Regions from separate parts of the Bradyrhizobium erythrophlei genome, predicted to be linked through region 2. Evidence: predicted binding sites of a transcription regulator. Region 2 holds the regulator's gene; each other region holds the start of a gene.
The links. The regulator LexA, encoded in region 2, represses DNA repair genes until DNA is damaged. The targets are predictions, from matches to a motif close to TGTTCNNNNTGTGTTCNG.

Region 1 (7,144 bases), 1.3 Mb from region 2:
CCCGTTTGGGTCAGGTCTTCCAGATGCTGCTGCGCGGTCTTGCCCCGCGGCACCGGCTCGTCGGGATACTGGTATTTGAGCTGATCGAGCGAAAAGGTGATGCGGTCGGCAAACCGCATGGTCTCGGCAATCGCCTGCGGCACGTCGCGAAACAGCCGCACCATTTCTTCAGCAGGCTTGAGATGGCGTTCGGCATTAGCCTCGGCGCGCTTGCCGACCGCCTCGATGGTCGTCTTCTCGCGAATACAGGTGAGCACATCCTGCAAGCGGCGGCGCGATGGTTCGTGGTAGAGCACCTCATTGGTCGCGAGTAACGGCACACCGGCGCCATCGGCGACGCGCCGGAGCCGCGCCAGACGCCGCCGGTCGTCGCCACGGTAGAGCAGGCTTGCCGCCAACCATACGCCGTCGGCCTGGCTTGACCGCAACCGCTTCAGAATGTCGTGCGCCTTCGCCTCTTCGAAATGGTGCGGCAACGCCATCACCAGAAGCTGACCGTCGGCAAATTCCAGCAGATCATCGAATTTCAGGTGGCATTCGCCCTTGAGCGTGTCCTCGCCACGCTTGCCACGGGTGAGCAATTGACAGAGCCGGCCGTAAGCCGCGCGATCGCGCGGATAGACCAGGATGTCCGGCATGCCGTCGCTAAAGACGATCCGCGCTCCGATCAGGAGCCTCGGTCTGTGCTTGAGCTTGGAATTGTCGAGTTCCTTGAAAGCCCGCACGACGCCGGCCAACGTGTTGTGGTCAGCGATGCCGATCACAGGGAGATCAAGCTCTGCCGCCTGATGCACATAGGCCTGCGGATGCGAGCCGCCACGCAGGAACGAGAAGTTCGTCGTGATGCCGATTTCCGCATAACCAATCATCAGGCGAACAGCCCGTGCATGAACCAGTTCGGCAGTACCGCTTTGCCCTCCTGCTGTTCGATCTCTTCAAAAAGCCCGTCGCGATAGACCCAGAAGCGCAAACCCTCCTCGTCCTCGACGCGGAAGTAATCGCGCGTCAGCACCGCACTTCCCGCCCGCCACCACTCCATGGCGACGCGTTCGGGCCCCTCGACGCGAACCACGGCATGGGTGGCGCGGCGCCAGACGAACCGCGCCGGTGGACCATCCGGCACCTCGGCGATCACCTTGATTTGCTCCGGCCGCTCGAACAGCCGCAAGGGCCGCAGTGGCGGCTCGCCGGCGACACGCGCAGGCCAGGTGGATTGCGCAGCTTCCAGCAGATGATGCTGCGCCGGTGCTTTCAGCACGGCGCGCTCGGGAATGTGGGTGTCCTGCGGCAGGTGAACGACCACGCGCTTGCCGCCGATGCGCGCGGCAATGCGGTCGATCAGTGCCGAGACTTCATCCTGATCATGCACATGGGCGTCGAGATCGCGCTGCTCCTGCACCACGATTTCGGTGCGGCTCGCGGTCAGACGAATGAGATCGAATCCGAAGCCGGGATCGAGCGGATCGCTTAAAGCCTCCAGCCGCTCGCGGAACAGCCGGTCGATCACCTCGCCTCGCGTCACGGGCTGCCCGGTATCGACCGTGATGGTGCGGACCGCACCATCGGTGCGGAAGAAGCGCGCTTCCAGTTGACGCGCACCCTTGCCCTGCTTGCCCATCGCCGCGACCAGCGTCCCGGCCAACCCCGACAAGGTGGCGGAGATCACCGCTTCGGTCGCGACCGGCTCGGCAAAGCGCTTTTCCACGATGTAATCGGGCAGCGGCTTGCGCGGACTGATCGGCGCATCGCTATGTCCCAACGCCTGTTCCAACAGCGCCGTGAAACGAGCACCAAATCTCGCGGTGATTTCGTGCCGCCCCCGGTCGGCCACCTCGCCGATGGTTTTCAGGCCGGCGCGGCGCAAACCCGTCACCACGGCCATATCCGCCCCCAATGCCGATATCGGCAGCAACCGGACAGCTTCGGCCTCTTCGCCGTCGCGGACGATCCGGCCATGGACATGACGGGTCAGCGTCCGCGCGCAGACGGCCGTGCCCGCGATAGCGCCGCTGACCCTAAATCCCTGCGCGGTCAGGACACTGCACACGAGGTTCATCATCGCCGCCTCGCCGCCAAACAGATGCGCGCAGCCGCTGATGTCGAGAAAAAGACCGTGAGGCAGATCGAGCGCCACCAGCGGAGTGAAACGGTCACACCATTCGGCGATGGCGTTCAGCGCGTCGGCGTCCGCAACCTCATCGGCATCATGGACCTGCACGTCAGGACAGATGGCGCGGGCGTTCGCAAGCGGCAGGTCGACCGCGAGGCCCACATGCGTCGCCGCGTCGTTGAGCGCGGAAATCCGCAACATGTTGTTTTGCCTGGCAACGACAATGCTGAGCTCATCCAACTGTTCGAGCCGATTTGAAGCGTCGTCTTCACGCGACCCGATAACCGCTTCGCGCAAAAGCGTTTTTGCGCGCAGGCGCCTGATGCGGTCGGTGGGCAGGCGCGGCAGCCACAGGCTGAGAATACGTCGCCGGTTCTCCGAAAAGGCACTCATCGCTTTTCCATTCCATGATCCAGTGGCCGGTGGGGCCATGACGGTTGCGGACAAGCTGCGTCTCAAACAGAGGCGAGCCCCATGCACTCGATGGGGTCGAGCCCGGCGGCGAATGCGCCGCTCGCACGATCCATCGGGTCTCGGCGGTCGAGGCCCTCGGCTCTGCCGCCATCCGCAACATCAGGGCGGTTGCGCCTGAAGTCTGGGCGGCCAGTGTCAGCTTGCGGCTGGCGACGAGGTCGAGTTGCCGCGCCTCGCCCCAGACCTCCAGCACGACGGCGCCCACCGCATCGCAAGCCAACGCGTCTGCTGTCGCACGCAGCGCATGGTCGACGTCGGCCGCGTGGACGCTGACGAAAAGGCGCGGATCGAGGCCGAGTTCGGAAAGCCCGCTCATCGAGACGGCGCCAGTTTCCACTTCCGTGAAATCCTGCCGGATCCAGACCACGGGCCGCCGGCTAGCCACCCGCCCTGCCAATCCTGCGACAAAGCCGGTCGCCGCCGCGCTCTGCCGGCCTGCTTCCGCAAACACCTCGTGCATGGCGCCCACAGCGAGGCCGCCTTGCAGGTGGGCGTCGGCATCAGTGTGCCCGAGCGGGACCTTGCGCGACGAATACGCCGCGCCATGCGCCTCGATGCGCTCGATGCTGCCGCGCAAGGCGGCAACCTTTCCTGCTGCGCTCATCATGATGCGCCGCGCCCTTTTCGAAATCTGATGTCGCCGTTCTGATTTTGAGAGAACCAGAAGCTGGCTCATTTGTTCATGATATGTTCTAATTTAAAGCTAACGGCGACGAAAGAGTCAATCGAATTGGCCGCTCTGAGATTCGTAAATGGAATCAAGGGGATTTAGACATGGACGGGCAACCCAAGCTGGAAATCCGCATCCACGAAACCGATTTCGACGGCTGGCGCCAAGCCGCTCGCGCGCTGGTGCTGGATGGCGTCACACCAGAGGACGTGATGTGGAGCATCAAGGGTGAAGAAGAATTGTTCGCACCCGGCGAGAGGCAGCCGCAACCGCGCTCATCGACCGAAACATTCAGCGTTTCCGCCAGGTTTGTAGAGCTCGCCAAAATCGCGATCCTGCACCGTGATCCCCGGCGGTTCGCGATGCTTTACCGCCTGTTGTGGCGATTGCGCTGCAATCACGACCTTCTCGAGGTCGCGACCGATCCCGACGTTACCAGCGTCACGGCGATGGCAAAGGCAGTGCGGCGCGCCGAGCACAAGATGCACGCCTTTGTCCGCTTCCGCGAAATCGGGCGGGAACGCGACGCGCAATACGTCGCCTGGTTCGAGCCGGAGCACCATGTCGTTGAGCTGGCAGCGCCGTTCTTCGCGCGCCGTTTTGCCGATATGCCCTGGTCGATCCTGACGCCCGAACGCTGCGCACATTGGGACGGCTTTGCGATCTCGTTCACGTCGGGCGTCAGCAAGGCGATGGCGCCAACCTCGGATCGACTGGAAGAGACATGGCGGCGCTACTACGCCACGGTCTTAAATCCCGCCCGGCTCAGGTGAAGGCGATGCGGCATGATCGACTTTTTGAGCCGTTCTGCTAGGTTCCCTCACGCGAGCGTAGACCCGCTCGTTTTTGCCATTTATTCCCGCACAAATTTGCGTGCGATCGGCAGGCTGCTCACAAGGCCGTTCAAAAGATTTTCTGTCAGCAATTCAATAAGATCTGGGAAGTTCTTCGTTACCGGCGGGGATAACTCCGCCTATGTCATCTAACCTTCAAAACCATCCGTCAATGATGAAGGCTCACCGTATCAGGGGCGTCGATATGTCTGATTTTGCACTTGACCAAAAAATTAGCGGGACGGACGGCGGACCGATCCAGCCTGCCTCCCGACCCAATCTCGACAAGGGCTTCAACCCCCTGACGATGATCATCTTTTTCGGCATTCTCGCGGCAGGCCTGCTGTTCGTGGCTTACAGTATTTACGCCGACGTCGATGCCACCGGCGCCAAGATCACGACCTACCTGCCCTACATCCTGCTGATGGTAGCGCTGCTGATTGCGCTGGGCTTCGAATTCGTCAACGGCTTCCATGACACCGCCAATGCGGTGGCGACCGTGATCTACACCCATTCGCTTCCGGCCGAATTCGCCGTGATGTGGTCGGGCTTCTTCAACTTCCTCGGCGTTCTGACCTCCTCCGGCGCGGTGGCCTTCGGCATCGTTTCGCTGCTGCCGGTCGAGCTGATCCTTCAGGTCGGAAGCAGCGCCGGCTTTGCGATGGTGTTCGCCCTGCTGATTGCTGCGATCATCTGGAACCTCGGCACCTGGTGGTTCGGCCTGCCGGCTTCCAGCTCCCACACCCTGATCGGGTCGATCATCGGCGTCGGCATCGTCAATGCGCTGATGCGCGGCCGCGACGGCACCTCGGGCGTTGACTGGAGCAAGGCCACCGAAATCGGCTACGCGCTCTTGTTGTCGCCGCTGGTCGGCTTCATCTGCGCAGCCTTGCTTCTGCTGCTCCTGAAAGTGCTCGTCCGCAATCCGGCGCTCTACGCCGCGCCGGAGGGCAACAAAGCCCCGCCCGTCTGGATCCGCGGCCTTTTGATCCTGACCTGCACCGGCGTCAGCTTCGCGCACGGTTCGAACGACGGCCAGAAGGGCATGGGCCTGATCATGCTGATCCTGATCGGCACCGTGCCCACCGCCTATGCCCTCAACCGCGCCTTGCCGGACTCGCAGATCGCCGTGTTCCAGCAAACCTCCGACGCCGCTTCCAAGGTGGTTGCGGCCAAGGGCGCCGGCCACAGCATCATCGGCGATCCGCGCCCGGCCGTAACGCAATACGTGTCGCAGCATCGCATCAGCGAAGGCACCTATCCGTCGCTCGCTGCCCTGGTGAAGGACGTCGGCGATCAGGTCCAGAAATACGGTTCGCTGAACAAGGTTCCGTCCGAGGTCGTCGGCAACACCCGTAACGACATGTACCTGACCTCGGAGGCGATCCGCTTCCTGATGAAGGACAAGGAAAGCGACCTCAGCAAGGACGAGATCGCGACCTTGAACAAGTACAAGGGCTCGCTGGACGCCGCCACCAAGTTCATCCCGAACTGGGTGAAGATCGCGGTCGCGCTGGCGCTCGGCCTCGGCACCATGATCGGCTGGAAGCGCATCGTCGTCACGGTCGGCGAGAAAATCGGCAAGACCCACCTCACCTACGCGCAAGGCGCGGCCGCCGAACTGGTTGCTGCTGCTACGATCGCCGCAGCCGACAACTTCGGCCTCCCGGTGTCCACCACCCATGTGCTGTCGTCCGGCGTCGCCGGCGCCATGGCCGCGAACGGATCGGGGCTTCAGGTTGCGACTATCCGCAACATGGCGATGGCCTGGGTGCTGACGCTGCCCATAGCGATCATGCTTTCGGGCAGTCTGTACTTTATCTTCGCCCACCTGTTCTAGATTCAGGCGGATCGAACACATCAGAAAGGGGCCCGCGTGACGCGGGCCTCTTTTATTTTGGCTGATTGAGTAGTCCGGCTATTTGACCGTGTTTGTTCAGCAGCGCCAACCCTCACGCCGCGAGCGTGTTCTCGACCAGCTTGATCCAGTAGGACGTGCCATAGACGATCGCGTCGTCGTCGAAATTATAGGCCGGATGATGCAAGCCGGCGCTGTCGCCATTGCCGCAGAAGATGAACGCGCCCGGCCGCTTCTCGAGCATGTAGGCGAAATCCTCGCCTCCCATCAGCGGCGGCATCTCGGTAACATTGCCGTTGCCGGCGACTTCTTCCGCCACCTTGATCGCGAAATCGGTTTCCGCCGCATGGTTGACGACGACCGGGTAGCCGCGAAGGTATTCGAGGTCGATCTTGGCGCCGGTCATGCGTGCCACGCCCTCGACCACCTCGCGTACCCGTTTTTCAACCAGCGTCCGCACTTCCGCGGTCAAGGTCCTGACGGTGCCCCGGATTTCGGCGGTTTGCGGAATCACGTTGCGGGCGTTGCCAGCGTGAAATTCGCACATCGAGACGACCGCGGACTCAAGCGGATCGACGCTCCTCGAAACGATCGACTGCAACGCGGTCACCAGTTGCGCGCCGACCATGACGGAATCGATGGAGAGATGCGGACGCGCGGCGTGCCCGCCGCGGCCCTCGATATGAATGTTGACGGCGTCGGTCGAGGCCATGATCGGGCCCGGCCGGATCGCAAAGGAGCCGACCGGAATCCCCGGACCATTGTGCATGCCGTAGACCTGATCGATTGGGAAGCGATCGAATAGCCCGTCCTTGATCATGGCCGCGGCGCCGAAACCGCCCTCTTCCGCCGGCTGGAAGATCACGACCGCATCGCCGGCGAAATTCCGGGTTTCGGCCAGGTAGCGTGCCGCGCCGAGCAGCATCGCGGTATGCCCGTCGTGACCGCAGGCGTGCATCTTGCCCGAGGTTTTCGAGGCATAGGGCAGTCCGGTCGCCTCCTCGATCGGAAGCGCGTCCATATCGGCACGAAGTCCGATCGTCTTGACGCCGCTGCCTTTGGCCGCCTTGCGTCCCTTGATGACGCCGACGACGCCAGTCCCGCCGAGACCCGTCACCACCTCGTCACAGCCGAACTCTCGAAGCCGCTCCGCCACGAAAGCCGACGTACGCTTCTCCTCGTATCCGAGTTCAGGATGT
Region 2 (7,144 bases):
GTGCTGGCGCCGGAGGCGCTGGTGCATCCAAGCTTCCAGATGTCGTTTGCGGCAACGCTTGGCCTTGTCGCGCTGGTTCAGATCGGCATGCCCCGCTTGTTCGCGACGCCGGAAAATTCGACGGCGGCCAAGGTCGCGCTGTGGGGCGGACGTGAACTGGTGACGCTGGCGCTCGCTTCGCTGGTTGCGGGTCTCGCCACCACGCCCTATGCCGCCTTTCATTTCCACCGGATCACGCCGTACGGTCTGCTTGCCAATCTCGCGGCGATGCCGGTGGTGTCCGCCATCGTGATGCCCGCGGGTATGCTCGGGCTTGTGGCGATGCCGTTCGGCTTTGACGGCTTCTTCTGGTGGCTGATGGGGGTCGGCATCGGCTGGATGATCGTGGTGACCGAGTGGGTCGCAGCGCTTCCCGGCGCCATCGGCCGGGTCTCGGCTTTCGGCACCGGGCCACTGATCGCCTCCAGCCTGGGAATTGTGCTGCTTGGACTGTTGCGGACGCCATTGCGCTGGCTTGGGGCCGGCTTGCTTGTGCTGTCGGTGATCGCCGTGATGGCTACGCCAAAACCGGACGTGCTGATTTCGGCTGACGGTCATAACGTCGCCGTCCGCGGCCGTGACGGGCGGCTGCACCTGATGAAGACGGCGAAAGATGCGTTCCTGGTCAAGGAATGGCTGGCGGCTGACGCCGACAGCCGGGATGCGACCGATGTTTCACTTGGCGATGGCGTGTCCTGTGACGGCGAAGGCTGCGTCGTGCCGATGGCCGACGGGCGCTTTGTCGCGCTGTCCTTAAAACCCGACGGGCTGGCGGACGACTGCGCCAGGACCGCCTTGATCGTGACGGCGAGCCCCGCGCCGCCGAGATGCCAGGCGACCGTGCTTGAACTGAAGCGATTGCGCGCGCAAGGCGCAATGGCGCTGCGCTGGACCAGGCGCGGACTTGTCATCGATGCGGTCAAGCCGAGGGGTGCAGACAGACCTTGGGCGCCAGCCACCGGTGATGCCGAGACCGACAGGGAGCTTGCCGTTGGAGGCGCCCCGGCGCGCCCGGCCGACGCTACACCGCCGGAGGCGGAGCTTCAGAGCGAGGACTGATGCTCCGTCGGCGCCGGCGGCCGATCAGGCGGCTGCGTGCTGGTCGTGGAAATCGTCGTTGCCGTGCAGTTCGAACGCACCAAGGTGGAATTCGTCGGTCTCGATTGGTTCACCCGACTCCGCCGCCAAGGGCGGCGAAGACGTCTGAACAAGGGTGAAGCGCGCGTTCGGAAACTGCTCCCAGATCGCGAGATCGTCAGGCGCCACCGTCAGCCATCCGAAGCGGAACATGTATCGGCCAGGCTCGGTGACGTGCCCGACCTGCTGCCATGTGACCTTATTGACCGGCAAAAGCGCCTCCTTTGCGAGATCCGCGGCCCGGCTGACCATCGTCTCCCGGTCGGCCGATTGAACGCAGCAATCCATGCGTTCGTTCCTCAAACGCATCGAGGTGCAAGGCGAAGGTCGTCAGGGCCAGCTTGAGCTGATTCAATTCCCTGACGCGCTTATCGTTCGAGGAACTCATGACGCACTAAACAAACTGGCTACTGCCCGTTGGCTTTCAGCCCGTGATCACCGGCCGCGGCTGCGGAGTGCCGGCGAGAACGGGGCGAGGGACGGCCTGCTTGATGGCAGGCAGCTGCAACACGGTCGCGCGTTGCCCCTCGCGGAGCAGCGTCACCAGCACATGGCTGCCGTCAGGAAATTCGATCGTGTCGTGATGACGATCGGTAAGATGGCGATCGATCTCGCCGAGCTTGCCGACCCGGAAGGCCGAGCGCCGTGTCCAGAACCAGCGGCTGTCGTATCTGACGTTGTCGGCAAAGGCGAGTTCCGTGCCCGGCAACAGGCAGACCGCGACTTCGGGTTCGGCTTCCGACGCAAAGCCCTTGGTGGACGTGCCGCGGAAGGTCGTGGTGATCAGCGTCTCGCCCGCTTTGGCAGGGCGCGTGGCGACGGCGTGCAGACTATAGTCACACATCGGATGGCTCCTCGCTTGAGATAGCCGGCCGCGTCTCTTCCATCGAAAAGAGGCGCCAGCCTCCATCTTGATGAACATTAGGGTGCGATTGTGTTGCCGCTTGGCGGCAATTCTGCGGCTTGCCGGTCGGCGTCGCATCACAAATTTGTTTTGCCAATACAATACGCTTTGAGGAACCTTTTGGTTCCGCGGAAATCGCCAGACACCGGTGTGTTTGCGGAAGGTGGGTCCGGAGCTCAGTATTTCCGGTAAAGGCCGATGAGCTTGCCCTGAATCTTGACCCGGTTCGGCGGCAGGATGCGGACTTCGTAGGCCGCATTCGCCGGCTCGAGTGCAATCGATGCACCGCGACGGCGGAAGCGCTTCAACGTGGCTTCCTCGTCGTCGATCAGGGCGACGACAATGTCGCCGGTGTCGGCGGTTTCGTTGCGCTGGATCAGCGCCATGTCGCCATCCAGGATTCCCGCTTCCACCATCGAGTCGCCGCGCACTTCGAGGGCATAATGTTCGCCCGCGCCGAGCATATCCGGCGGCACGCTGATGGTGTGGCTGCGGGTCTGCAACGCCTCGATCGGGGTGCCGGCCGCGATGCGGCCCATGACGGGCACGGCGACCGGACGGTTGCCATCGTCCTCCGCACCGGCGCTGGGGCCGCGAACCTTGCCAAGCGTGCCTTCGATGACGCTCGGGGTGAAACCCCGCCGGCTACCGCCGCCGGCGCTGGCCAGTTCCGGTAACTTGATGACTTCGATCGCGCGGGCGCGATTGGGGAGGCGGCGAATGAAGCCCCGCTCTTCGAGCGCGGTGATCAGACGGTGAATGCCGGATTTGGAGCGCAGGTCGAGGGCGTCCTTCATTTCGTCAAAAGAGGGCGGCACGCCCGACTCCTTCAGCCGTTCACTAATGAACCGCAGAAGTTCGTATTGTTTGCGTGTCAGCATCTCGACCAGTCCCCAGGTTGCTGTCGTTCAGTTTCCGAGACGTCTGGCGTTCAAGGCTTGAGGGAGCCCGAAGATCATCGCCAAACTTCAGAAACAAATCATGAACGAACACTATCTGTTCCATATGTGTTCCGCAACCACTTAATTTTTCGTCAATGAGGGCGAGCGCGCCGAGCGCTCGAACCCGCTCAGGCGGGGAGCCTGAGGATCTCGCAAACTCTGCCTGCGTCAGCCGCCGGCGCAAACGGCGGACGTATCAGAAGTGCCTGTGCCGCAGCGAGATTCCCAAGCAGCGAACTGTCCTGCTGATTGACCGGGGTTGCGATCAACGCGCCGTCCTCGCGTGTCGTAAGACGGGCGCGCAAATAGTCCTCGCGCTGATCGTTGGCCGACACGCCATGCCCCAACAGCGCAGATTCGGTGGTGTGATGGATCACTGTTTGGCCGCAGAGTTTGCGAATCAACGGCACGAGAAACAGGAACGCGCATACGTAAGACGATACGGGGTTGCCGGGCAGGCCGATCACGCGCATGTCCCCGAGGCGACCGTGCATTAGCGGCTTGCCGGGCCGCATGGCGATCCGCCAGAAGGCCATCGCCACGTTTTCGGCGTCGAGCGACTTCTTGACCAGGTCGTGGTCGCCGACCGAAGCCCCTCCGGTCGTGATCAGGACGTCGGCGCCGCTATCGCGCGCGCGGCGAATTCCGCTCCGGGTGGCCTCGAGCGTATCCGCGGCAATGCCGAGGTCGAGCACGTCGGCGCCTTCGGCCCGGGCGAGCGCCCGCAGCGCATAACCGTTGGAATAGACGATCTGGCCGGGCCCGGGGGTTTGACCCGGCATCACCAACTCGTCGCCGGTCGCCAGCAGCGCCACCTTTGGCCGGCGATGAACGGGCAGCAGAGGGTAGTTCATGGAGGCTGCGAGCGAGAGGTCGCGGTCGGAAAGCTCCTGGCCCGCCTTGAGCAACACGTCGCCTTCACGAAAGTCGACGCCGGCGCGGCGAATGTGGCGGCCGGCGATCGCGGCTTCGGTGATTTTGATCCCGTCGCCCTCGACCACGGTATCTTCCTGAATGATGACGGCATCGGCGCCTTCGGGGATCACGCCGCCGGTAAAGATGCGTACCGCCTCGCCCGCGCCTACGACGCGATCGAAAGGCCGTCCGGCGGCGATCTCGCCGATGACCTTGAGGGGTGTGCCGGCTTGCCTGGCATCTGTCGCGCGGACCGCATAGCCGTCCATGGCCGACATCGCCTGCGGCGGCTGGGTACGCAGTGCGGCCAGATCGCGCGCCAGAATGCGCTTGAAAGCCAAATCCAGCGCAGTCATTTCCTCGGGCAGTGCTTCGGCGCCCGAAAGAACCGCGGCCAGGGCATCGGCGACCGGCATCAGTGCCACGACAGGACTCCGCGAATGAACACGTTCAAACCGCCTTCCTAGATTCCGAGCGCTTGAAGCGCGCGAGCGACGTCGCCGGACGAGGTGACCCGAACCGCCTTGAGGCCGCGCTCGCAGGCACCCCTGATGTTTTCGTCGAGATCGTCGAAGAACACAATGCGTTCCGCCGGCACGCCGATGGCCTGCACGACGTGATCATAGGCTTCCGCGTCCGGCTTTCGAAGCCCGATGGTGGATGATAGAAAAATCTGATGGAAATGGCCGAGCACTTCCGCATATTGAACGGAAAAATAGGCGCCATGCACCGCGTTCGTATTCGAGAACGCATAGAGCGGCAGGTGTTTCGCGGCGCGGGCGAGCAGGGTTTTGATCCCGGGTATTTCGCCGACAAAGATCGCGTTCCAGCCGTCGACAAATTGCGCGTCGGAGAGTTCCACACCGAGAGAGGATCTTAAGCCGGCAAAGAAGGCCTCGTCGCTGATCTCGCCCTTCTCGTGCTGGTGGTACAATTCCCCGCGCAGGAAGCGCTGTCCAAGCAGGACAGGTTCGCATCCAGCCTGGCGGGCCCAATGGTGAAGGGTGCGGTCGAAATCGATATCGAGCACCACCCGCCCGAGATCGAACAGCAAGGCGTCGGCGTCGCCGGGCGAAAGTGGTGGCTGGTTCACGGCTGGTTGCCTGCCATCAGATCGGCGCCGCTAACTCGTCAATACCGATAAGGCTCGATGTCGAGAAGCGGGAAGGCGGAGAAGACGCCCGGCAGGTTGGTCGGCATCGCTGGGTGCAGATAGGATTTATCGAGCTCGGCATATTTGGTGACGCCCAACAGGCCAAGCGTGCGGAGCACCTCGTCTTCCAACAGCTCGAGCATCCGCACGATGCCGCTTTCACCGGCAGCCGCCAGCGCCCAGCATTGCAACCGGCCGATGCCGACGAGGTCCGCGCCCAGGATCATTGCCTTGACGATGTCGGTGCCGCGGCAGAACGAACCGTCGACCATGATTTTCGCGCGGCCTTTGACGGCGCTCGCGATCTCCGGCAACACATGCATGGAGCCGCGGCCGTGATCGAGCTGGCGGCCGCCATGGTTGGAGACGTAAATCCATTCGACGCCATGATCGACCGCGATCGCCGCGTCCTCGGCGGTGGCGATGCCCTTGATGATCAGCGGAATCTTGTACTTGTCCTTGATGAGCTTGACGGTGCGCCAGTCGAGGCCCTTCTGGAAGTCGCCGCCGGTGGCGCGCAGGCGGCTTTCGCGTACATAGCGCTTGGCGATATCGCGTTCGCGGCGGCTGTAATGGGCGGTGTCGACGGTGAGGCAGAAAGCCGTATAGCCGCTTGCAATCGCGCGGCTGACGCGATCTTCGACGAAGGCGTCGTCGCCGCGGACGTAGAGCTGGTAGATGCGCAAGGCGTCCGGCGCTGCCTGGGCGACCTTTTCAAGGCCCGGTTCGGAGACCGAGCTCAACATATGGGCCGCGCCAAACCGTCCGACACCGCGGGAAACACTGGCGGCTGCCCCTTCAGGATCGAAGATTTCCAGCGCGCCGACCGGCGCCATCATGACGGGAAGGCGCAATTTGCGGCCGAACACTTCGGTCGTGGCGTCGATACGAGCAACATTGCGCAACACCCGTGGCCTGAACGCGAGCTCGTCGAGCGCCGAGCGGTTGCGGCGTATCGTGGTTTCGGTTTCGGACGCGCCGATGATGTAGTCCCAGGCGTTCTGGTTGAGATTGGCGCGCGCCTTGTTCACGAACTCATGAAGATTCTGGAACGGCTCGGCGCTGGCGCCAAGTTCGGTGCTTGTCGGGATACGGGTCACTTCGTTCATGTTTCTTCTCCTTGTATTTCCGACGACGTTCGTTTCGAAGAAGCCCGGCCGCTAGTGGAGTGGATTTGACATTCGCTAGGCGCCTAGCCGCGAGTCGGAAAAGCGAATGTCAAATCCAAAACTCCACTAGCGAACTTTTTATTTGCCAGTGGTCCTTTGATTCTAACATTCGCAAAAGTGGAGGCTGAGAAGGGATGCGGCTTGCAGCCCGGCTCCTTGGCCGCCGCGGCGCCGTTCTCCTTGATCGCGGCCAGGAAATTCTCGCGTTCGGCAGGCACGATATCGAGATCGACCGCGTTGACGAACATTCCGGCCGATTGCGCTTCGACACGCTGTCCGACCGGCAGCAGGATGAAGCAGGTGGCCGAAATCGCAAGCGTTGCGGCAGCCGCAGAAATTGACTTGAACATGTGATGATCCTCCCCGAGCGTTGCCCCGGATTATTTCCGGTTGAAAGCGCAGGCAAGCGTGCCATTCAAGGCCCAGCCGTCCTGCACCATCGCTATCCATAACCTATTGCGCGGAGGCAGTTAAGCCTTGTGGCGGCCCCTGAGCGCATGCCAGTCGCCTTGGCGATGCGCGGTTGACCGCCTTGCGCCGGCACTGCCATCCTCGCGCCTGTGCTGACGAAGATCAGCCGGTATTACCGGGAGGAAGGTCCATGATGTTTCGCAAAATCCGCTGGCTTTTCGCCGCAGCGCTATTGGGCTGCTCGACAGCCCAGGCTTCCGACATTCGCCGCGTTGTCGTAGGCCTCGATGCCGACAACAAGTCGGTCGTGATGTTCGACAACCGGATGCCGTTGCAGGCGGGGCCTTACGGCCTGCAATCGACCAATCTGTGGGTCACCAATTCCTATCCAATCGGATTCTCGTTCAAGGATGACACCGCATCGATTCCAGTCGGCGTATCTCCGCTCGACAACGGCACGAAATTCCGCGTGGTA
Region 3 (7,144 bases), 660 kb from region 2:
TCCAGCAGCTTTGACGAGACCGCGGCAAGCTTGAGCCGCTGCTTGACCACCTGGACGCTGACAAAGAAGACGGCCGCGATCTCCTCCTCGCCCGTGCCTTTCTCGCGCAAATCGCGGAAGGCACGGAACTGATCGAGCGGGTGCAGTGGCGCGCGCTGAACGTTTTCGGCGAGCGAATCCTCTTCAGCCAAACCTTCCGTCCGCACGACGCAAGGGATCAGTGCGGTACGCGCAAGCCGCTTCTGCTTGACCAGGAGCTCAAGCGCCCGATAACGCCGTCCGCCAGCAGGCACTTCGAACATGCCGGTTTCCGCGCCCTCGTCATCAAGAACCGCCCGCACGGTGAGACTCTGAAGGAGCGTGCGCCGCGCGATATCCTGCGCGAGTTCCTCGATCGAGACGCCCGCCTTGATGCGGCGGACATTGGACTGGCTCAGCACCAGTTTGTTGAACGGAATGTCCCGAGACTGACTGAGGGTAATCTTCTGAACAGATTTGGACATCAAACTTTCTCCGCGACGGGCGATCCAGAGCCTCTCTCTGGACCTCCTGACCCGTCACGAAGCCGAGCGCCGCCCTCTTCCTCTGGAGGGCGACGCCGAACGCAGAAACGAGAAGATTGGATTCCGGGCGAAAATTCGCCGCGACGGCGACGGGAGTCAGGCCACTCGGTCGAGAAGCTTCTTCGCCCGCGCCTCGAGATCGAGCCGGGCATCCTGATGGGGCTTGTCCCGGGCAACTGCAGTAATGCCCTGCACGAAGTCGAAGATGCTTTCGGGCTTGCGGCCCTCCTCGGCGAGCACCGTCTCGATGATCTTGGCCGTCTCCGACTTCCCAAAGCCGCGCTTGCGCAAGAATTCAGTTCGCTCGTCGTCGGTCCGTGCGACGATTCGCTCGCGCGCGGTCTTAATGCCGTTGACGAACGGCATCGGCGAAGAATTTGCGAAACGCGTGAGCGCCGGGGACGCCTCGTGGGCAAATCGGGAGGCGGCGTATTTGGAGTGGCGGATGGTGATTTCCTCGAAATCCTCGACGCCCCAGAGATTGCGATTCTGGCAGACGGCCCGAAGATAGAAACTCGCAATACCAAGCGTCTTGGCACCGACCTCGGAATTCCAGCAATAGAAGCCGCGAAAGTAGAGGTCAGGCGAACCGTCCGCCAGTTTCCCCGCCTCGATCGGATTCAAGTCGTCGACCAGAAACAGGAACACATCTCGGTCCGAGGCGTACAGCGTGGTGGTGTTTTTCGTGATGTCGACGTGTGGGTTGTAGACACCCGTCGACCAGTCGAGCACACCGGGCACCTTCCAGCGTGTATCACCGGTGCCGTTGCCGGCGATCCGCTGCACGGCGGCAACCAGTTCGTGGTCGTAGATGCGCCCGTAGTCGGGGCCGGTGATAGCGCGCAGCTCAACGCGTCCGTCCTCGACCTCGAGGGTTTTGATCAATTCGGCGCGGTGCGACGTCAGCCCGTACTGAAGATTGATGGCGGCGAGCGAGGCTGGCAGCTCGCGCAGATAGGTGGCCGGCGCGCCGACCATCGTTGTGAGCTGACCAAAGCTCCAGTGCGTGGGTGCGAGGGGCATGTCCTCGCCTGGCAGCATCAGAGTCAGTCGCTCCGCGTCGCCACGGTTGGCTTCCACCCGGATCGACGCAGTTTCGGCCGTACGGGTCCTGCTTCGCTCGGCGCGGCCGCGCACCACGGCGTGCAATTCCGAGAGTGACAGGTACCGTTCGTCGGCCGGCCGCGAAAACCATTCCGAGGACACGCGGCCAATCCGCTCCCCGCGGTTCACATCCACCCTGTAGCCACCGCGCTCTCCGCGAGGGGCATCCACTATATTCAGCTGGGTCATGGGTTATCTCCATGACGGGCGCCGCAAGCCTCTCTCGCGACCTCCAACCCGTCACGGAAAAATCGGCCAACCTCTCACTCTGCGATGCTCGATCCACGCGCGAACGGAAGCTACGGAACATCCAAGGCTTCCCAAATCAGGCGAAGCCAGGCCTTTGCGGGCGCAAGCCCGCAGGAAAAGAGGCAGCCGCAGGAGCGTCAGCATAGCGCCGCCTCTTGGCGGGACGCGGGACCGACTGCAGTCGCGAGACCGGTTAATAAGGCACCCGAACGCGGGACAGTGATAGCGACGCCGGAATGCAATGACGGCGGGGCCCGCGGACGAGTGCCTCCGGCGAGCGACACATTAGCGACTTCACGACTCGTTGGTATCAATTTTGCTTTCGTGATATCGTCTCGGTGGTGTGCATGTCGATGCACGACATGCGCGCGACTACTGAGCCAATTTTTTCAGAGGACCACATGGCAAAGAAAGCGAAGAAGGCAAAGAAGAGCGCGAAAGCTACCAAGAAGGTGGCAAAGAAGACGTCGCGGAAGAAGTAACGACGAGAAAGTGCTGCTCCGGATCGAAATCCGGACCTAAATAGTTCTCTTCAGAGATCTGAAAGGGGCCTCTACAGGCCTTCGGATATCGAGGAGACAAGACAAGATCGGACCTTTGCGCAGACGGCGGCGGCTGCATAAAGGTCCGGTTTTTTATTGGCCCGCTGACGAAAGCCTGAACTGTTCTTGCGCGAAGGATCGACGCCGCAAGGCCGCGACGCAATTGCGGTGCGGTTCACGAGAGCCTGGTCCGCGAAAGCGGACGCCCCCGTCGCCGCATGCGCATCCAGCGTCGTTAGAACCCTTGAAGCGAGATTTCTTCTCGCGTCCTTGTCTGTGCGTCGTAGATTCTAACCAGGAGATTGGGAAAGCGCCTCTTCAGCTCTTCCCCACCTGCCTTGGCGCCGTCCCTAGTGGCGAATTCTGCTTTCATCCGGCCATCAACTTCGAGCGCATAACCTTGATCGGGCAGTTCACGGGTCATTCCAACCATCTTATTCCTTCGCGCATTCGAGCCGATAGAGACAATTGCTTAGCGTGAGTCGCAGAAATAGCGCCAGCGTGGGCCCAGCATCCAATGGCCGCATTGTGGACGACTCAGCGCTTCCATCCGGATATTTTCGGTGCGAACCGAGGCGCCCACTCGCTGCTTCAGAGCTAGAAGGAATCCGCCAGCGCGATCTCCGTTTTCAACGCATCGATGCGCCGTGCGGCTTCGCCAGAGCTCAAATTCGGCGCGTACTGTTTGGGCTGATAGGCCTCCTCGGCCAAGCTCTTCAGCCGCAAGGCCTGGGCTCGCGTCATAGGGCCGTCAAGGCGGCCTGCGACCCCACCGTATTTCGTAACCATGGCTTTCATTTTCCGTCTCTCTTTATATATGTGCCGCTTGACTCTATGTTCTCTTTTTGTTCTTATAAGCCCATGGACAACCGAATTAATGAAATCCGCCGCAAGATCAGATCCTTGCGGGCTGAGATGGTAGGCGTCGAGGACGCCATGCACGACCAGATCCGTAATGATCTGGACAGTACGGATTCCGCACTCCGGCTGATCGCTATGAGGACGGAACTCGCTGCGCTGGTGGCCGCATGGAAGGCCGCCGGCGGTAGCGACCCGTTGCCGACCATCGAGGAGCGGCTCAAGGCAAACAACCGGCCGGCCGAGAGGCCGAAGACCGCAACTCGCAGCCGATGATGACCTTGGCCCGGAGCGATCGATGGACCGCAATCTGGTTCTGCTCAATCGCAACATCGCCCGGCTCCGGCGCGACGTCCGGCTTCAGTCTTGCGAGATCGAGCAGCTGATAGCTGCTGATCTTGACTGCACGCCCGCGGCCCAACGGCTGATGCGGGCACAGGCTGATCTTGTTCTCTTCATCGAGAGGCGGGAGCGGCTGATCGCGCCGGCGGCGCATGAGCGATGATCCACTGCCGCTCAGGATTCTGGAGTTGCGCGCTCAGATCGCCGAACTCTCCAGCACCATCCACCAGCTTCAGCGATCCGGCCTCGACGACGCCGCACCACGTCTGTTGATCACAAGACGACGAGCGGAGCTCGAGGATCTGACGCGCCGAGCCAATCAACGATCGCACGGAGGCTGATGCTTTGGCCCACGAACCTCTAAAATGGTACGACGACAAGTCTGACCATCCAGCGTGGATCAAAGCGCTGGCCGACGTGCGACGGCAGGCGACACTGGAAGGCTACTGCTACCAACACGTACAAGCGATCATCGTCGCGATCGATCAGTATGCCGAAAGCGCGCTCGGCAATCGCGGGTATTTCCTGAACAAGCCACATCGGATTGGCTGAGGCAATCCGGATGATGATCACCCGGCGAACCGCAGCCTTGTTGATGTTCCTGTCACTTTGGAGCCAAGCCCTGGCTGATGACCTGATCGGGCAAGCCAGTATCATTGATGGCGACACACTGGAAATACACGGTACACGGATCCGTCTTTGGGGAATTGACGCACCCGAGAGCACCCAACTGTGCCGTGGCGAGGACAGCTTACAATATCGGTGTGGCGCAAAAGCTGCGAATGAACTGGACGCCTTCATTGCGAGACGGCCGGTCAACTGCACGCCGATGAACCTGGACCAGTACGGGCGGACGGTTGCAACCTGTTCGGTCGGAGACGCCGATCTCGGCGCGTGGCTTGCGCACAACGGCCTTGCGCTCGACTGGCCGCGCTATTCAAAAGGAAGGTATGAAGCCGATCAACGCGACGCCGAACGAGCCGGGCGTGGCATCTGGAGTGGCAGTTACGTTGAACCCTGGCTGTATCGGGCCTGCATTCGATCCCAGGGAAGTCCCGCCAGTTGCTCGGACGATGCAAACGCGCATCCTTAGAACGGACCCGCCAATGTGCAATCTTTATTCGATCACCACCAACCAGGCCGCCATCATCGCGCTATTTCGCGTCGTCAATCGCTATGTCGGCAACCTGCCGCCGATGCCGGGCGTTTTTCCGGACTATCCTGCGCCGGTCATACGCAACACGGACTGGGGCAGCGAACTGATCACCATGCGCTGGGGCATGCCCCCTCCTCCGCGGGCCGGCAACTTCCCGGTCACCAACATCCGCAACACCACCTCACCCCACTGGCGCGCGTGGCTTAAGCCAGAGAACCGTTGCCTCGTACCTGCCAACAGCTTTGCCGAGTACGCCCCCGAACCAAACCCGGAAACAAAGAAGAAGGACATCGTGTGGTTCGCGCTGAACGAGGACCGGCCGCTGTTTGCCTTCGCGGGCATCTGGACCGAATTCAAGGGAGACCGCGGCACGAAATCAAAGCCGATCCCTGGGCCTCACCTCGTCTATGGCTTCCTGACAACCGAGCCAAACGCGATCGTCGCGCCCATTCACGAGAAGGCGATGCCGGTCATTCTCACCACAGACGAAGAGCGCGACGTCTGGATACGTGCCCCTTGGGATGAAGCCAAAGCTTTGCAGCGCCCCTTGCCCGACGACACGCTGAAGATCGTCATGCGGGGCGCGGACAAGGAAGACAAGATGGTGGCTTGAGGCTTGCTAGCGCCAAACTGGCTGCCGCGAGCATGTCGCAGCTTATCTCGTTGCGGTTTCAAGACGAATCATCGAGCGTGACGTTCGATCAGGGGGGCAATTCGTGCTCGCGACGACCACAGCCTCATATCTCGAAACGCTCAATCCGGAGCAGCGTCGAGCCGTCGAGCACGGTGTCACCGCCGATGGTCATGTCGGGGCTCCCCTCCTCGTCATCGCTGGCGCGGGGTCCGGCAAGACGAACACGCTTGCGCATCGTGTGGCCCATCTGATCGTGAGTGGCGCCGACCCTCGGCGGATCCTTTTGATGACGTTCTCGCGGCGCGCGGCGTCCGAGATGTCGAAGCGGGTCGAGCGGATCGCCCGCAAGGTCCTGGGCGCGAATGCCGGCATCATGACCGACGCGCTCAGCTGGGCCGGGACTTTCCATGGTATCGGTGCCCGACTGCTCCGCGAATACTCCGACCAGATCGGGGTCAATCCCGCTTTCACCATTCATGACCGCGAAGACTCGGCCGACCTGATGAATCTCGTCCGGCACGAGCGCGGGCTCTCGAAGACCGAAAGCCGCTTTCCCACGAAGGGCACGTGCCTCTCGATCTACTCCCGCTGCGTCAACGCGGAGACCGAACTCGAAGAAGTACTCGGCGCGTCCTATCCGTGGTGCGCCGGCTGGGCCGCGGAGCTCAAGGAGCTTTTCGTCGCATACGTAGAGGCCAAGCAGAAGCAGAATGTCCTCGATTATGATGACCTTCTTCTGTACTGGGCACACATGATGTCCGAGGCTGCCATTGCCGACGACGTTGGCGGCCGCTTCGATCACGTGCTCGTCGACGAATACCAGGACACGAACCGCCTGCAATCGTCGGTTCTGCTGGCGTTGAAGCCCGGAGGGCGGGGTCTCACCGTGGTCGGCGACGACGCGCAATCGATCTACTCGTTCCGCGCCGCCACCGTCCGCAATATTCTCGATTTTCCCGAGCAGTTCAGTCCGAAGGCGGAGATCGTCACCCTCGATCGCAACTATCGTTCGACGCAGCCGATCCTTTCCGCCGCAAACGGGGTCATCGATCTCGCCAGGGAGCGTTTCACAAAGAACCTGTGGACGGAGCGCATGTCATCGGTAAGACCTCGCCTGGTCGCCGTGCGCGACGAGGCCGACCAGGCGCGCTACATCGTCGAGCGCATTCTCGAAACCCGCGAGGAAGGAGCCCTCCTCAAACAACAGGCGGTGCTCTTCCGTACGTCTTCGCACAGCGGGCCGCTGGAGGTCGAACTCACCCGCCGCAACATTCCATTCGTGAAGTTCGGCGGCCTGAAGTTTCTCGACGCCGCGCACGTCAAAGACCTGCTCGCCCTGCTGCGGCTCGTTGAGAATCCCCGCGATAGGGTCGCTGGCTTCCGCGTGGCGCATTTATTGCCGGGGATCGGCCCCGCTTCCGCGCAACGGATCCTCGATCACATGGCGGAGGCCGCTGACCCGCTCGGCGCTCTTTGTACCTTCCCGTGCCCGCCCCGTGCCGGTGACGATTGGACCACGTTCGTAGGGACGATCGGAAACCTCCGATATTCGGAATGGCCCTCGGACCTGGAGCGTGCCCGCCTCTGGTACGAACCACATCTCGACCGCATCCACGAAGACGCCGAGGTTCGACGTGCCGATCTCCTCCAACTCGAACAGATAGCCGCCGGATATCCTTCGCGTGAACGCTTCCTG

Region 1: the regulator LexA is predicted to act here: its motif matches at 3,262-3,279, upstream of BUA38_RS01625 (ImuA family protein).
Region 3: the regulator LexA is predicted to act here: its motif matches at 3,294-3,311, upstream of BUA38_RS28520 (DUF3072 domain-containing protein).

The regions. Positions count from the first base shown of each region.
Region 1 covers NZ_LT670849.1:357,234-364,377, forward strand. The annotation lists gene BUA38_RS01615 (error-prone DNA polymerase) at 1-869, opposite strand, end outside; gene BUA38_RS01620 (Y-family DNA polymerase) at 869-2,473, opposite strand; gene BUA38_RS01625 (ImuA family protein) at 2,379-3,188, opposite strand; partial or broken gene BUA38_RS01630 (TIGR03915 family putative DNA repair protein) at 3,359-4,024, shown strand; gene BUA38_RS01635 (inorganic phosphate transporter) at 4,293-5,927, shown strand; gene BUA38_RS01640 (M20 aminoacylase family protein) at 6,040-7,144, opposite strand, start outside.
Region 2 covers NZ_LT670849.1:6,623,246-6,630,389, forward strand. The annotation lists partial or broken gene BUA38_RS31825 (ComEC/Rec2 family competence protein) at 1-1,098, shown strand, start outside; gene BUA38_RS31830 (hypothetical protein) at 1,123-1,464, opposite strand; gene BUA38_RS31835 (hypothetical protein) at 1,601-2,020, opposite strand; gene lexA (transcriptional repressor LexA) at 2,257-2,961, opposite strand; gene glp (gephyrin-like molybdotransferase Glp) at 3,150-4,361, opposite strand; gene BUA38_RS31850 (HAD-IA family hydrolase) at 4,400-5,029, opposite strand; gene BUA38_RS31855 (alpha-hydroxy acid oxidase) at 5,068-6,198, opposite strand; gene BUA38_RS31860 (hypothetical protein) at 6,282-6,608, opposite strand; gene BUA38_RS31865 (cupin domain-containing protein) at 6,860-7,144, shown strand, end outside.
Region 3 covers NZ_LT670849.1:5,959,314-5,966,457, reverse strand. The annotation lists gene BUA38_RS28535 (ParB/RepB/Spo0J family partition protein) at 1-503, opposite strand, end outside; gene BUA38_RS28530 (DUF932 domain-containing protein) at 660-1,856, opposite strand; gene BUA38_RS28525 (hypothetical protein) at 2,694-2,882, opposite strand; gene BUA38_RS28520 (DUF3072 domain-containing protein) at 3,056-3,256, opposite strand; gene BUA38_RS28515 (hypothetical protein) at 3,395-3,592, shown strand; gene BUA38_RS28510 (hypothetical protein) at 3,615-3,821, shown strand; gene BUA38_RS28500 (hypothetical protein) at 4,004-4,210, shown strand; gene BUA38_RS28495 (thermonuclease family protein) at 4,224-4,751, shown strand; gene BUA38_RS28490 (SOS response-associated peptidase) at 4,765-5,427, shown strand; gene BUA38_RS28485 (ATP-dependent helicase) at 5,531-7,144, shown strand, end outside.